DNA from 2 places in the Turicibacter sp. St.80E1 genome. Region 1 is predicted to be linked to the other one. Evidence: a T-box and tRNA genes for the amino acid it is inferred to sense, from the RefSeq annotation. Region 1 holds a T-box; the other holds one or more tRNA genes.

Evidence for each region. A T-box is a leader RNA that pairs with one kind of tRNA and senses whether it is charged. The one in region 1 lies ahead of ileS (isoleucine--tRNA ligase), so its partner is inferred to be a tRNA-Ile.
Region 2: it has a tRNA-Ile gene. The T-box ahead of ileS (isoleucine--tRNA ligase) is inferred to sense a tRNA for this amino acid. The anticodon was not compared.

What each region holds. Positions count from the first base shown of each region.
Region 1 is NZ_AP039386.1:1,016,828-1,024,018, reverse strand. It holds gene AC6I0I_RS05050 (RluA family pseudouridine synthase) at 1-568, opposite strand, end outside; gene lspA (signal peptidase II) at 645-1,106, opposite strand; gene AC6I0I_RS05040 (deoxycytidylate deaminase) at 1,225-1,704, opposite strand; gene AC6I0I_RS05035 (DUF4097 family beta strand repeat-containing protein) at 1,871-2,806, opposite strand; gene ileS (isoleucine--tRNA ligase) at 2,979-5,714, opposite strand; T-box leader at 5,778-5,993, opposite strand; gene AC6I0I_RS05025 (hypothetical protein) at 6,048-6,464, opposite strand; gene AC6I0I_RS05020 (YlmH family RNA-binding protein) at 6,479-7,191, opposite strand, start outside.
Region 2 is NZ_AP039386.1:310,178-317,368, forward strand. It holds rRNA gene AC6I0I_RS01420 (23S ribosomal RNA) at 1-81, shown strand, start outside; rRNA gene rrf (5S ribosomal RNA) at 255-363, shown strand; tRNA gene AC6I0I_RS01430 (tRNA-Asn) at 376-452, shown strand; tRNA gene AC6I0I_RS01435 (tRNA-Glu) at 462-538, shown strand; tRNA gene AC6I0I_RS01440 (tRNA-Val) at 553-628, shown strand; tRNA gene AC6I0I_RS01445 (tRNA-Thr) at 635-710, shown strand; tRNA gene AC6I0I_RS01450 (tRNA-Tyr) at 727-811, shown strand; tRNA gene AC6I0I_RS01455 (tRNA-Gln) at 820-894, shown strand; tRNA gene AC6I0I_RS01460 (tRNA-Lys) at 900-975, shown strand; tRNA gene AC6I0I_RS01465 (tRNA-Leu) at 1,010-1,098, shown strand; tRNA gene AC6I0I_RS01470 (tRNA-Arg) at 1,107-1,183, shown strand; tRNA gene AC6I0I_RS01475 (tRNA-Pro) at 1,191-1,267, shown strand; tRNA gene AC6I0I_RS01480 (tRNA-Ala) at 1,288-1,363, shown strand; tRNA gene AC6I0I_RS01485 (tRNA-Met) at 1,391-1,467, shown strand; tRNA gene AC6I0I_RS01490 (tRNA-Ile) at 1,479-1,555, shown strand; tRNA gene AC6I0I_RS01495 (tRNA-Ser) at 1,573-1,665, shown strand; tRNA gene AC6I0I_RS01500 (tRNA-Met) at 1,685-1,760, shown strand; tRNA gene AC6I0I_RS01505 (tRNA-Asp) at 1,764-1,839, shown strand; tRNA gene AC6I0I_RS01510 (tRNA-Phe) at 1,858-1,933, shown strand; tRNA gene AC6I0I_RS01515 (tRNA-Val) at 1,938-2,013, shown strand; tRNA gene AC6I0I_RS01520 (tRNA-Lys) at 2,019-2,094, shown strand; tRNA gene AC6I0I_RS01525 (tRNA-Leu) at 2,103-2,186, shown strand; gene AC6I0I_RS01530 (ISL3 family transposase) at 2,359-3,651, opposite strand; gene ahpC (alkyl hydroperoxide reductase subunit C) at 4,251-4,814, shown strand; gene AC6I0I_RS01540 (NusG domain II-containing protein) at 5,054-5,419, shown strand; gene AC6I0I_RS01545 (energy-coupling factor transporter ATPase) at 5,459-6,289, shown strand; gene AC6I0I_RS01550 (energy-coupling factor ABC transporter ATP-binding protein) at 6,265-7,128, shown strand; gene AC6I0I_RS01555 (energy-coupling factor transporter transmembrane component T family protein) at 7,132-7,191, shown strand, end outside.

The sequences.
Region 1 (7,191 bases):
CAATCGGGGCATCAACCGTCCCATTATCATGAGGAATTTCGCCATGAACAAGGGCAATATACCGACGAGTTACTGTTTTTTCCACTAACTGATTAACAAGCGATTCATGCGCAAGGTCATTTTTTGCCACCATGAGTAAACCTGATGTATCTTTATCAATACGATGCACAATTCCTGGACGTAAAACCCCATTTATTCCTGATAAATTTTTTGCTTGAGCCATTAATCCATTTACAAGTGTTCCACTCATACTTCCTGGAGCAGGATGAACAACCATACCTGATGGTTTGTTCACTACCATTACATAGTCGTCTTCATAGACAATATCTAAATCCATGTCTTCTGGAACAACATCCAACGCTTCTGGTTCGGGAATAGTTAGATGGATTTGATCATTCAAACGGCATTTATAGTTTGCTTTTTCCACTTTTTCATTGATCAGGACTTTTTTATCCTTAATTAATTGTTGAATATACGAGCGGGATAAATCGCTAAATAATTCACTTAATACTTTATCTAGTCGAACACCTACTAACTCCTCTGGTACGATTACTATTTCTTGGTCCATAAATTGCACGTCCTTTCCATAAAGCAAAACTACCCTTTATAACCTCCCCGTTTATCTTTTCATATCATTTTTAATGTTATCCGCGTTTTTTAACATCTAAAACAGCATCAATTCCCATTAATAAAACACCTATACACAAGGCACTATCGGCAATATTAAAGATAGGAAAATCATACCCAAAAATATAAACATTAATAAAATCGGTGACTTGCTGATAAAGCACACGATCAATTAAATTTCCTAGGGCTCCCCCTAAAATTAACGATAACGCAATTAAAAGCAATTTTTCTTTTTTAACATCTAACTTTTTAATCCATAGAACAACCATTGTGACGACTAAAACTGTAACGACATAGAAGAAAATCATTTTACCTTGTAATATTCCCCAAGCAGCCCCCTGGTTACGGTGCGACGTCAAATATAAAAAATGATCAATTAATGGGATAGATTGACCAATTGTCATATATTTCATCACTAAAAATTTAGATAATTGGTCAATAATTAGTGAGGAAACAACGATAAAAAAAGAAAGCCACATTTATTTCACTACTCCTTTATTCTTCATTTTACCTTGACATTTCACCATTATAACAAACAATTTATTTTTTGTATACATTCCCCAATCCTTACCGAGATATCTCGACATTCAGTCCATCTTATTCCTTTAATTCGAGTTGAATAGAAACTGCTATTGTTCCCATTTGACGATAGGTGACACCTGCCGCATCTAACATTCGTTTAGAAGCCAACGTACTATCCGTATTCGCATATTTGTCACTCATAAAGATAATTTCATCAATTCCAGACTGGATAATATATTTTGCACACTCATGACAAGGAAATAACGAAACATATAATCGACATCCACTTAAATTTCCAGTGCTATTTAAAATTGCGTTTTGCTCAGCATGGACAACATACGGATATTTTGTTTTTAGAAAATCCCCTTCACGTTCCCATGGAAATTCTTGATCTGAACACCCTCTTGGAAATCCATTATAACCAATTCCTACAATACGATTTTTTTTATTAACAATGCATGCTCCAACTTGGGTTTGAGGGTCCTTGCTTCTCATCGCCGATAAGAGTGCAATCCCCATAAAATATTCGTCCCAACTTAAATAAGTTTCCCGCATTTATTAAGGCACCTCCAACTCTTCTGTTTTTACTATCTACTCTATGACCACCTTTTGTTGATCAGAGAAAAATTGCTACTATCGATCCTGTCAGTCTTTTTACCTTAGGAAGCGCCTAATGAACAACATCTTCTCAGATATTTCTTTTCCACCATGAATCATAGGCTTATTCTGAATAAATATTTAAAATATTAGCTTCTATTTTATCTTGAGAACTAGTCTTAGAACGTGTTAATGATTGTATTTGGTAATCTAAATTTTCGTTAATTAACGTAAACTTTCCAGTTAATTGTTCCACCTCTAAGTGTTTCAAGTAAAGATTTTCTCCAGTGAAATCACCGTTTACCGTTTCAGCGGATAACCTTCCTCCATCTAAGTCAGATAATTGAAATTCACCATTCACTGTTTCAAATGAAAACTCATCTGAGTCAACTTGATTAACTTTTAAGGCTCCATTCACAGCTTCTAAATCAAGAGATGTTAAAAATTCACTCTTGTTTACAAAGATATGTCCATTTACTAGCTCCAACTCACCTTCTTTAAAGGTAGAACGAGTCACACTAATCTGTCCATTCACTACCTCAACATTTAAATCTCGTCCATCTGCTTCTAAGCAAACATTTCCATTCACCGTTTCTAAATCAAAATCGACGGTATCACCAGGAACCTGTATAGTAATCTTCGCTTTTTTCTCTTTCATGTCACCAAATGGCCAAATGAAAGGTTGTTTTTTTTCTTTGATCACGAGTTCCCTGTCAGTTCTATCCATCCGATAATGCTCTGGACGATCCGTACTGATTTTAACTCCTAGTTCTCCATTTTTCGATTTTTCAATCATAACATCCGCTTGAATTAATTCAACACTTACGTCAAAAGGTGTATCTACCGGCAATGTAAAGTAGCTTTCATGAATAGATTCCCCATTTGACCCTATTTCATACGATAAATTTGTTGTTCCTCCAAATCGAGGATCTAAAAATCTAGATAAAATATGATCAACTTTCATCGGTAAATCAATTACTCGAGTTAAAATTCCCGTTATTATTCCGGCAATAATTACACTCATTAAAATAATAGAAAACCCTTTAATCTTTCTCCCCATATAAATCCCCCCTAAAATACAACATAAGGAACTTGACGCTAAAATGGCCCCTCCGTGATAACACAAATTATTTAAAGTTTCTCTTCATTTTATGCAAAAATAATCAAAAATTTTCCTCTTTATCATTCATTAATAGAAAGGACAATAACCTAAAGGCTATTGTCCATCTGAATTATCCATTAACGACTTCTGAACAACGGTTACAAATTCCCGCTTCATCGATATCATCTACAATTAACCAACAACGTGCACATGTATGCCCTTCTGCTGCTTCGACGATAACCGATAATCCATCAAATTGTAACGCTTGATCTGGCGCCTGACCTTCTTCGATGACTAAGTCAGACACAATGAAAATTTGTTTTAAATCAGCGTTTAATGATTCTAATAATGCTTTCTTCGATGCGTCTGGATATAAATGCAATGATGCATTTAATGATTTACCAATAACCTTTTCATTACGCGCAATTTCTAATGCTTTTAATACGTCATGGCGTAAGGCTAATAATTGGTTCCATTTTGCCGATACCTCATCCGCATTTTCATACAATTTAACCTCCGGCATATCTGTTAAGTACACAGATACCTCAGTGCTTCCTGGAATATATGAATAAACTTCATCCGCCGTATGAGGAATAACTGGTGCAAGTAATCGTACTAAATCGCAAACATGATGGTATAATACCGACTGAATTGAACGTCGTGCGTGGCTATCTTTTGCATCAATGTATAAAATATCCTTTGTAAAATCTAAATAAAAGGCGCTTAAATCATTTGAAATATAGTTGTTAATTGATTTAAAGACATCATCAAAACGATATTCCTCGTATGCTGCCTTTAATTCAGCTGTTAATTCATTTAAACGAATCATCATAAATTGATCCACTTCGTTTAAAGAGTCATAATCTAATAAATCTGTTTCAGGATTAAAATCATTTAAGTTTCCTAATAAGAATCTAAATGTATTACGCATTTTACGATAGCTTTCAGAAACTTGTTTTATTAAATCTTCAGAAATACGTACATCTGCCTGATAATCAACTGAGGCTACCCACAATCTTACAATATCTGCTCCATACGTGTTAATTAATTTTAATGGATCCACTGTGTTTCCAATCGATTTAGACATTTTGCGTCCTTGTCCATCAAGTACGAATCCATGACTCACAACAGTTTTATACGGTGCTTTTCCTGTCATTGCAACTCCCGTTGAAAGAGAAGAGTTAAACCATCCTCGATACTGATCTGAACCTTCTAAATATAAATCAGCTGGATATGGTAAGCCACGCTCTACTAAAACGCCGTGGTGAGATGATCCTGAGTCAAACCACACATCCATGATATCCATTTCTTTTCTGAATTTTCCATTTGGGCTTCCAGGGTGAGTAAATCCTTCCGGTAATAAAGCTTCAGCCTCTAACTCAAACCAGATATTTGAACCTTTTTCACGGAATAAGTTAGCCACGTGGTTAATCACAGCCTCATCTAAAATAGCCTCACCATTTTCCGCATAAAAAACAGGAATTGGAACTCCCCAAACACGTTGTCGTGAAATACACCAATCTGCACGATCCTTAATCATATTTCCTAATCGCACTTCTCCCCATGATGGTAACCATTTTACTTCCTTAATTTGTTCCATCATTTGAGGCTTTAATGCTTCGATTGAAGCAAACCATTGTTCCGTTGCACGGAAGATAATAGGTTTTTTTGTACGCCAATCATGTGGGTAAGAGTGAGTAATAAACTTTAATCCAAGTAACGCACCATTTTCCTCTAGCTTTTGTCCTACAGCTTTATTCGCATCTTCATAGTATAATCCTTCGAATTCCAATGCTTCTTTTGTCATATAGCCGCGATGATCAACTGGACATAAAACTTCTAAATTATATTTACGTCCTACGTTAAAATCGTCTTCCCCGTGTCCTGGAGCCGTATGAACAAGACCTGTCCCAGCTTCTAGTGTGACATGATCCCCTAAGATTAACAATGATTCACGATCAAAAATTGGGTGTTTTGCGGTCATATATTCAAAGTCTGACCCTTTATGTGTTGCAACAATCTCATAATTATCCCAATTAAATTCTTCAGCTAAAGATTTAACAAGCTCTTTAGCAACAATAAACTTACGTCCTGAAACAGCTACTGTCGCATACTCTAAATCTGCATTGACACAGATCGCTAGATTTCCTGGAATCGTCCAAGGTGTTGTTGTCCAAATGACAAACTCTTCATCACCTGACAGAATATCTTTTCCATCCACCACCTTAAAGGCAACATAAATAGATGGTGATTTCTTATCATGGTATTCAATTTCTGCCTCTGCTAGTGCTGTTTCCGATGACGGTGACCAATAGATAGGCTTTAATCCCTTATAAATCAAACCATCTTTCACCATTTTACCAAACACTTTAATTTGCTCAGCTTCAAACTCCTTTTGTAATGTAATATAAGGATTGTCCCAGTCACCTAATACACCTAGACGTTTAAATTGTGTTTTTTGTCCTTCTACTTGTTCTAAGGCATATTGTTGGCATAATTCACGGAATTCTGCTACTGTTTTTTCTTTACGATTAATTTTTTTATTATTTGTTAACGCCTGCTCAATAGGTAATCCATGTGTATCCCAACCCGGAATATAAGGAGAATAAAAACCATTCATATTTTTATAACGAATAATAAAATCTTTTAATATTTTATTCATCGCATGACCCATGTGAATATTTCCATTTGCATATGGAGGCCCATCGTGTAAAACAAACGGTGTTTTATCTTTATTTTTATCTAATACACGTTGATAAATCTTTTCATCATACCACTTTTGTTCAATTTGTGGTTCTCGTTTAGGAAGATTCCCACGCATTGGGAAATCTGTTTTAGGCATTAATAACGTTTCTTTTAATTCCATCGTACAATTACCCCTTTTTATCTTTTTATATAGTTTCATGAGAATAAAAAAAACTTTTCATCACCTAAGGACGAAAAGTTTCGTGGTACCACCTTAATTCACAGTAAAAAAATAAAAGTTTTACTGCCTCTTACCATTTATCGCATGGATAACGTCATGCTTTTTATTCACATGAAAGCTCCTGGATGATTCTATATTATCCTTTTTGCCGATCTTTCACCGTCATCGACTCGCTGAAAAAAAGTTGATATTATAGCATGGCCCACTCATCGCTCATATTTACTATATTTGTATATCATTTTAAATAAAAACGATATAAAAATCAACATATTTTTAGTTTTTTCTAAAACAATTTCGAATGTCATCCACTTTTGTATTTAAAAAATCAATCAGTTCATCTTTAATTTGCAATTGTTGTTGTTCAAAAATTGCTGTTTCATCAATTATTCTTTCTACATCTTCCATCGCCTGTTCAATCATTACCTTAGAGATTTTTTCTGTTTCTTGAATAATTTTAAGTGCATCTCGCTTCGCGTGGTTCTTTAATGTTTCAATTTGTTCTAATTCATTTTTTAAGTGCGATTGAGAAGCCTGTTGCATGAGTTGAACTTCTTTTTTTAAAGATTTATTTTGATTCTCTAGCGATTCAATTTGTTCAATTAATAAACAAAAGACACGATAAAGTTCTTCATCTGAGAACTTCTCCCACGATTTTTTCATCTGAACTTTTAACATTTCTGCCGGTGTCATGTCTTTCCCCCTAACTACACTACTTTTCCTACGATAACAATTTTTCGTCCACTTTTAGTTTGCGATTTAATTTCCAATAGTTTATAGCGTCCATAACGTTTAATTGAAATCATATCTCCAATGTGACATTCCTTAGAATGATTTTGCTCGACCTTAAAGTTATGTTGAATATTGCCTTGCTTGATTGATTCGGACGTAAACGAACGTGACTCCTTCGTTAACGCACAGACAATAACGTCTAACCTCATTGATGAAACGATTATTTCACGTCTTTCATAGGTTTCAATACGCTCTAATTCATTTATTTTTTTCTTCACCAGACTAATCGAGTGTCTTCCAACCTTGACTAAGGCTTGCTCAATAAAAGGTGCCATCTCCTCACATACGGCTAGGAAGATTCTCTTATCTGCTAATATTAAAATATCACCGATAATCTGTCTTTCAATTCCTAAGGACATGATTGTCCCCAATACTTGAGGGTGTCTCAGATCCACCATTTTATGGGCGTATCTCACTTCATACCCTATGACTGTATAACTAAAATCTTGGTCGTTTAGATAAGTTGGAATCAATATAGCCCGCTTTCTTTCTGCATTTTTAAATCCACCAATCCATTGAACCTCAACATCAGAAAACTCATTTACTAGCATCTGAACAATTTCCTGTTCTCGAGGCGTTAAAAATTTCGTTGTCTTTAGTTGATAGCCTTCATAGACTTGGTGGATTA
Region 2 (7,191 bases), 710 kb from region 1:
ACGACGAGGTAGATAGGTCAGGAGTGGAAGTTTGGTGACAGATGAAGCGGACTGATACTAATCGATCGAGGACTTAACTAAATAGGAAAGGCAAAAACGAGCGGTTATCACAGGCAGAAAGTGAAAAGAACTGAGGAATCACGAAGGTGATGAACAGTTATTGAACTTTACCACTGTGATGCGAGAGTTGCCGGACAAGAGGAAGTAAGCAGAAGATATCTAGTTTTGTGAGATTGATAAGATCTGACAGAAGGTCTAGTGATAAGGGCAAGGAGGGCACACCTGTTCCCATACCGAACACAGAAGTTAAGCTCCTTAGCGCCGAGGGTAGTACGCAAGTGCGAGAGTAGGACGTCGCTAGGCCATAAATAAAAAGCCTCAATAGCTCAGTTGGTTAGAGCACTTGACTGTTAATCAAGGGGTCCTAGGTTCGAGTCCTAGTTGGGGCGCCATTAAAAAATGGCCCGTTGGTGAAGCGGTTTAACACCCATGCCTTTCACGCATGCATACACGGGTTCGAATCCCGTACGGGTCACCATTAAAGATAAAAGCGGAGGATTAGCTCAGCTGGGAGAGCATCTGCCTTACAAGCAGAGGGTCGGCGGTTCGAGTCCGTCATCCTCCACCATAAATAGCCGGAATAGCTCAATTGGTAGAGCAACTGACTTGTAATCAGTAGGTTGCGGGTTCAAGTCCTGCTTCCGGCACCATATAACAAAAGAATACGGTGGGGTAGCGAAGTGGCTAAACGCGGCGGACTGTAAATCCGCTCTCTGAGAGTTCGGCGGTTCGAATCCGTCCCCCACCACCACTTAAGAATGGGCTATAGCCAAGCGGTAAGGCAACGGACTTTGACTCCGTCATGCGCTGGTTCGAATCCAGCTAGCCCAGCCAATGATGTCCTGCTAGCTCAGTTGGTAGAGCATCTGACTTTTAATCAGAGGGTCAGAGGTTCGAGTCCTCTGCAGGACACCATTTTGAAAAAGGCGCGTGCCTGAAATAACGATATGCCTGGGTGGCGGAACTGGTAGACGCACAGGACTTAAAATCCTGCGGGTGGTGACACCCGTGCCGGTTCGATTCCGGCCCTAGGCACCAACTAAATAGCGCCCATAGCTCAATTGGATAGAGCGTTTGACTACGGATCAAAAGGTTAGGGGTTCGACTCCTCTTGGGCGCGCCATAAAAAACGGGAAGTGGCTCAGCTTGGTAGAGCACCTGGTTTGGGACCAGGGGGTCGCAGGTTCGAATCCTGTCTTCCCGACCATTAAAAAAGAAAAAGAGAATGGGGACTTAGCTCAGCTGGGAGAGCGCCTGCCTTGCACGCAGGAGGTCAGGGGTTCGATCCCCCTAGTCTCCACCAATTAAATAAGTATCATGTTAGTATCATGGCGGAGTAGCTCAACTGGCTAGAGCGTACGGTTCATACCCGTGAGGTTGGGGGTTCGAGTCCCTCCTCCGCTACCAAAAATAGGACCGGACCCTTAGCTCAGTTGGTTAGAGCTATCGGCTCATAACCGATCGGTCGTAGGTTCGAGTCCTACAGGGTCCACCACTTTTCATACATTATTCGGAGGAATACCCAAGTCCGGCTGAAGGGATCGGTCTTGAAAACCGACAGGGCGTGAAAGCGTCGCGGGGGTTCGAATCCCTCTTCCTCCGCCATATTAAAATAAATAAACATCGCGGGGTGGAGCAGTTGGTAGCTCGTCGGGCTCATAACCCGAAGGTCGCAGGTTCAAGTCCTGTCCCCGCAACCAAAAGGTCCAGTGGTGTAGCGGTTAACATGCCTGCCTGTCACGCAGGAGATCGCGGGTTCGATTCCCGTCTGGACCGCCATTTAAATAATAAATAAAAGGCTTGGTAGCTCAGTCGGTAGAGCAAAGGACTGAAAATCCTTGTGTCGGCGGTTCGATTCCGTCCCAAGCCACCATGATGGAGGATTAGCTCAGCTGGGAGAGCATCTGCCTTACAAGCAGAGGGTCGGCGGTTCGAGCCCGTCATCCTCCACCATAAAAGTCCTGCTAGCTCAGTTGGTAGAGCATCTGACTTTTAATCAGAGGGTCAGAGGTTCGAGTCCTCTGCAGGACACCATTCATAATGCGGGTGTGGCGGAATTGGCAGACGCGCTAGATTTAGGCTCTAGTACCTTTGGTGTGCAGGTTCAACTCCTGTCACCCGCACCATTATAGTAAAATAAGGTAATCTTTATTATAGTATTATCTTTTTTTATTTTAGAGAATAAATACCATTGCATATAAAAGAAACTGGTTATAAACCAGTTTTTTTTAGGCTCTTTGTCAAATCGTGTGGGTGAATAAAATCTATACATGTAATCAAGAGGAATTAGGCCATTCTTTAGACGGCTTGGTTCCTCTTCTTTTTTTGTTCAAAAGTGTATTTATGAATAATCAAAATTCTTGCTTTGAAATGGTAGAAACTACGGTATCCGAAGGCAATACGTTTAATGACTTTAATGTTATTGTTAATTCCTTCGAGTACTCCATTGGTATAAGGAGTTTCGATAGTATTTTTGACATAATCTTGATAATGAGTGAGTGTTTTTAAAGCTGTTTTCATTTCGTGTGAAAGCAGGTCAGAGGGGTGTTGAATGGCATGATGAAATATTTCAAGGTTACGAAGTTTAATAGCCTGTTGGACAGTTTGGTAGAAATCATAAGTCTCCTTTAGTTCAGGGTCTAGGGCTAATAAAAAGTCAATAATTTCTTGTTGAGAGATCATCTTTTTGAAGCAGTTGGAATAGAAGTAATGAGTGGCATTAAGATCTTCTTGGGCTTTTAAGAGAAGTCGCCAATAATGTTTGAATTTATTATAAAACTCTTTATTTTGATTCATGAAACGAATGCGTGTTTTATTAAGAGCACGAGAGACTAGTTGAACGATATGAAATTTATCTAAAACAATCTTAGCCTTAGGGAATACCTCTTTAATGAGTGTCATATAAGGGGCGTACATGTCAATGACGACGTGGGTTACACCTTCACGAGCTGCTTTAGAAAATCGCATAAAATAAGTCCTTAGTGTACTTAAGCGACGGTCTTCAACGATATCAATTAGCTTTCCATTGGACGCATCACAAAAAATGAAGGACATTGCTCCCTCGGCCGATTTAACCGACTTAAACTCGTCAAAACAAAGAACTTTTGGGAGAGAATTAAAGGGAAGCGGCTGTTCTTCATAGGAAGAATGAATGACGCGGTTAACGGTTGAATGAGAAACGTTAAGCTCACGTGCAATATCTGTTTCGGATTTCTTATGACTAGCTTCTAAAAAGATGGCTTGTTTTACGGGAGTGGAAATAAAACAATTAGGGTTAACAAGAGATGTTTCTAGGGTAAATGTTCGGTCACAATGACGGCATTTATAACGTTGTTTTTTTAAGTCTAGATAAGCATCAAATCCGGAAATTTTGACTAGCTTAATACGTGAAGTTTTGAAGCCGTGTTTAATGATATTTGAGTCAAAAGAATGACCACAGTGGTAGCAATGAGTCGGTTGAAAAGAAAGAGTCCCTAAAATAAGTTTAGAACGAACATTCTTAATCTGAGTTTCCTGGATACAATTTTCTGAAAAAGTAATATTTTTATCTTTTAAATCAAGTAAAGTTGAGATACAATTAGTATGAGACATAAAACCAATCCTTTCGTGTTGTTTTAGCCGATTACATTGTATAGGATTTTGGGGACTATGTCTCTTTTTTTTGTCTCAATATTTATGGCAATCAAAAAGGTGTGAGTAATCCCACCCACACCAAAAATTATAGAACCTAAAAAAGATAAGTTTTTAAAACACTCAATAAAAGTTAGATTATTGTAAAAGTCTTTTCTAATCCTATACCAGTGTATAACCCAAAAGATCAGAATTGATTTATATCGTCTAGGGGGTCAGGATTATATGAAGATACAGTTCTGTTTCGGAATAATGTCTTTGATTAAATCACGCGTATTAGAATGCAAAGCTTTTTTCTTCTTGTAAGTCCTCTCAAAAATAAGGGTTAATTTTTATTTAATTAATTGAGGCGAGTATGATGCTAGTCATGAAAAGTAGTATATAATATATACATTTAAGTAATAATATGTAGGATTTCTTTTTTCATCACATTGTTATGATAAAATTTATTATATTACTTTGATTAACTTAAAATTTAATATTATTTGTATTGACTTTCTTTTATTTTAACTATATAATGATATTAGTAATTATTACTGATAATAAAGGAGGAAATAAGAATGTCTTTAATCAATACTCAAGTTAAAGAATTTGCAGTACAAGCATATCATAATGGGGAATTCAAAGAGGTAACTTCTGAATCAATTAAAGGAAAATGGTCAGTATTTTTCTTCTATCCAGCAGACTTTACATTTGTATGTCCAACTGAATTAGGAGATTTAGCAGATAGCTATGCTAAATTCCAAGAAATCGGATGTGAAATTTATTCAGTATCAACAGATACTCATTTCGTACATAAAGCATGGGCAGATGCTACAGAAACAATCGGTAAAATTAAATACCCTATGTTAGCTGACCCAACAGGAACTTTAACTCGTAACTTTGAAGTTATGATCGAAGAAGAAGGATTAGCATTACGTGGAAGCTTTGTAGTAAATCCAGAAGGTGTAATCAAAGCGTATGAAATCCATGACAATGGAATTGGACGTAACGCGGAAGAGTTATTACGTAAAGTTCAAGCTGCTCAATTCGTTGCTGAACATGGTGATCAAGTATGTCCTGCAAAATGGCAACCAGGTGCAGAAACATTAACTCCAAGCTTAGACTTAGTAGGTAAATTATAAGATATAATTTCAAAATAAAAAGAGAGCATTATGCTCTCTTTTTATTTTGAAAATTAATATATAATGAATAAGATGACTAAATTTTCTTGTTATACGTTAGTGTGTTTAAGTTTAGAGTTGATAAAGAGAATCGTAACATAATATATAATTACGATAATTTAATTTTTATTTTTATAACAATTGATACTTAATCTTGTTATAATGTTAGGTGTAATTATTTTATTTCGGAGGATGAATTTGTGAAACGTTTGGATATATATTTAATTATTGCAGTTGTTGCAATTACCAGTTTTTTGTTTATACAATTTACATTACAATCAGAGGATAATCAGGAAGTGATCATTTCCGTAAAGGGAGAAGAATATGGTCGTTTTAAGCTAGATGGCAAACACACTGTTTTAGATATTGAAACAGAATTGGGATATAATAAGGTCATTCTAGATGATAATGGAGTTCGTATTGAAGAGGCTGACTGTCCTGATCATGATTGTGTAGAAATTGGTTTTATTCATCGTTCGGGTCAAAGTATTATCTGTGCACCGCATCAATTAGTAATAGAGATTGTAGGGAGTAGCGATGCAGATTTAGATGGAATTTCGATTTAGGGACATATATCTTAACATGAATAAAGGGCGGTGTATTAGGTGAACAATGTTGTCAAATTAGAAAATGTATGTTTTGGTTATGAGGACGGCAATGAAGTATTAAAGAATTTTAATTTAACTATTAATGAGGGGGAGTTTGTTACTATTTTAGGCCATAATGGATCAGGTAAATCGACACTATCTAAATTATTGGTAGGATTACATGAGATTCAAGGGGGGAAAATAATAATTGATGGACAGCCCTTAACGGAAAGTAGTGTTTTTGATATTCGTCAAAAGGTTGGGATTGTTTTTCAAAACCCAGATAATCAATTTGTTGGTTGTACGGTCCGTGATGATATCGCATTTGGGTTAGAAAATAAATGTGTACCCTATGAGGAAATGGACAATTTGGTTAACAAATATGCTCAAGAGGTAGGTATGGGGGACTTTTTAAATTTTGAACCGCATTATTTGAGCGGGGGGGAAAAACAGAGGGTAGCTATTGCAGGGGTTTTAGCATTAGGGGCTAAAATTATTATTTTAGATGAAGCGACAGCAATGTTAGATCCTCAAGGACGTGAGGATATGATGAAATTGATTCACGAATTAGTAAAGAATCGTGATAAGACGATAATTATGATTACTCACTATTTAGACGAGGCTATTCATAGCGATCGGATCATTGTCATGAATGAAGGAAAAATAATTTTAGAAGGGAAACCTAAGGACGTATTTAAGGAAAAGGAACTATTAGAGTCGGTTAAGTTAGACGTTCCGTTTGCAGTAAAGGTATCTTATGAGTTAACAAAAAGGGGAGTTTTGAGCGAGATTGTTACAAGTGATGAGGAGTTGATGAATGAGTTATGCAAATTAAATTTGAATCTGTAAATCATATATACAATGCAAATACTCCTATGGAGCGTAGAGCGTTATATAATATTGAATTTGATGTACCTAAGGGACAATTTTTAGCTATTATTGGACATACAGGATCAGGAAAATCGACACTTATTCAACACATGAATGGGTTATTAAAACCTAGCAGTGGAAACATCAAGGTCGGGGATAAAGTTATTAAATCTGATGACAAGAATAGAGACTTAAGGGAAATAAGGCAGCATGTAGGTTTGGTTTTTCAGTTTCCAGAGTATCAGTTATTTGAAGAAACAATTGAACGGGATATTATATTTGGTCCGATGAACTATGGGGTATCTGAGGAAGAAGCTATACGACGTGCTCATGATGTTATACAGATGGTTGGACTAGATATAGAGATGTTAGGGAGGTCGCCGTTTAATTTGAGTGGCGGACAAATGCGGCGAGTGGCCATTGCTGGAATACTTGCCATGGATCCAGATATCCTAGTTCTAGATGAACCTACTGCTGGGCTTGATCCACGAGGGCAATTTGAGATAATGGAGATGTTTTATAAATTGAACAAAGAATATGGGAAAACAATTGTATTAGTTACCCATGATATGGATTTGGTTGCAAAATATGCGGAAGAGGTAATCGTTATGAATAAGGGGGTACTAACGATAAAAGGTACTCCAAAAAATGTTTTTAAACAAGTGGATTTATTAAGAACGTGTGGAATAACGTTACCTATTCCATCCCAAAATTATTATAAATTATTAGAGCGCTTGAATGTAGATGTAGATAATTTACCATTAACTGAAGAAGAGTTTATTGGACAAGTTGAAAGCTTATTAGGTGGGGGGGAATAGTTGTTGAATAGTATTGTGATAGGGAGGTATTTCCCCGGATATTCATTGTGGCATAGACTAGAT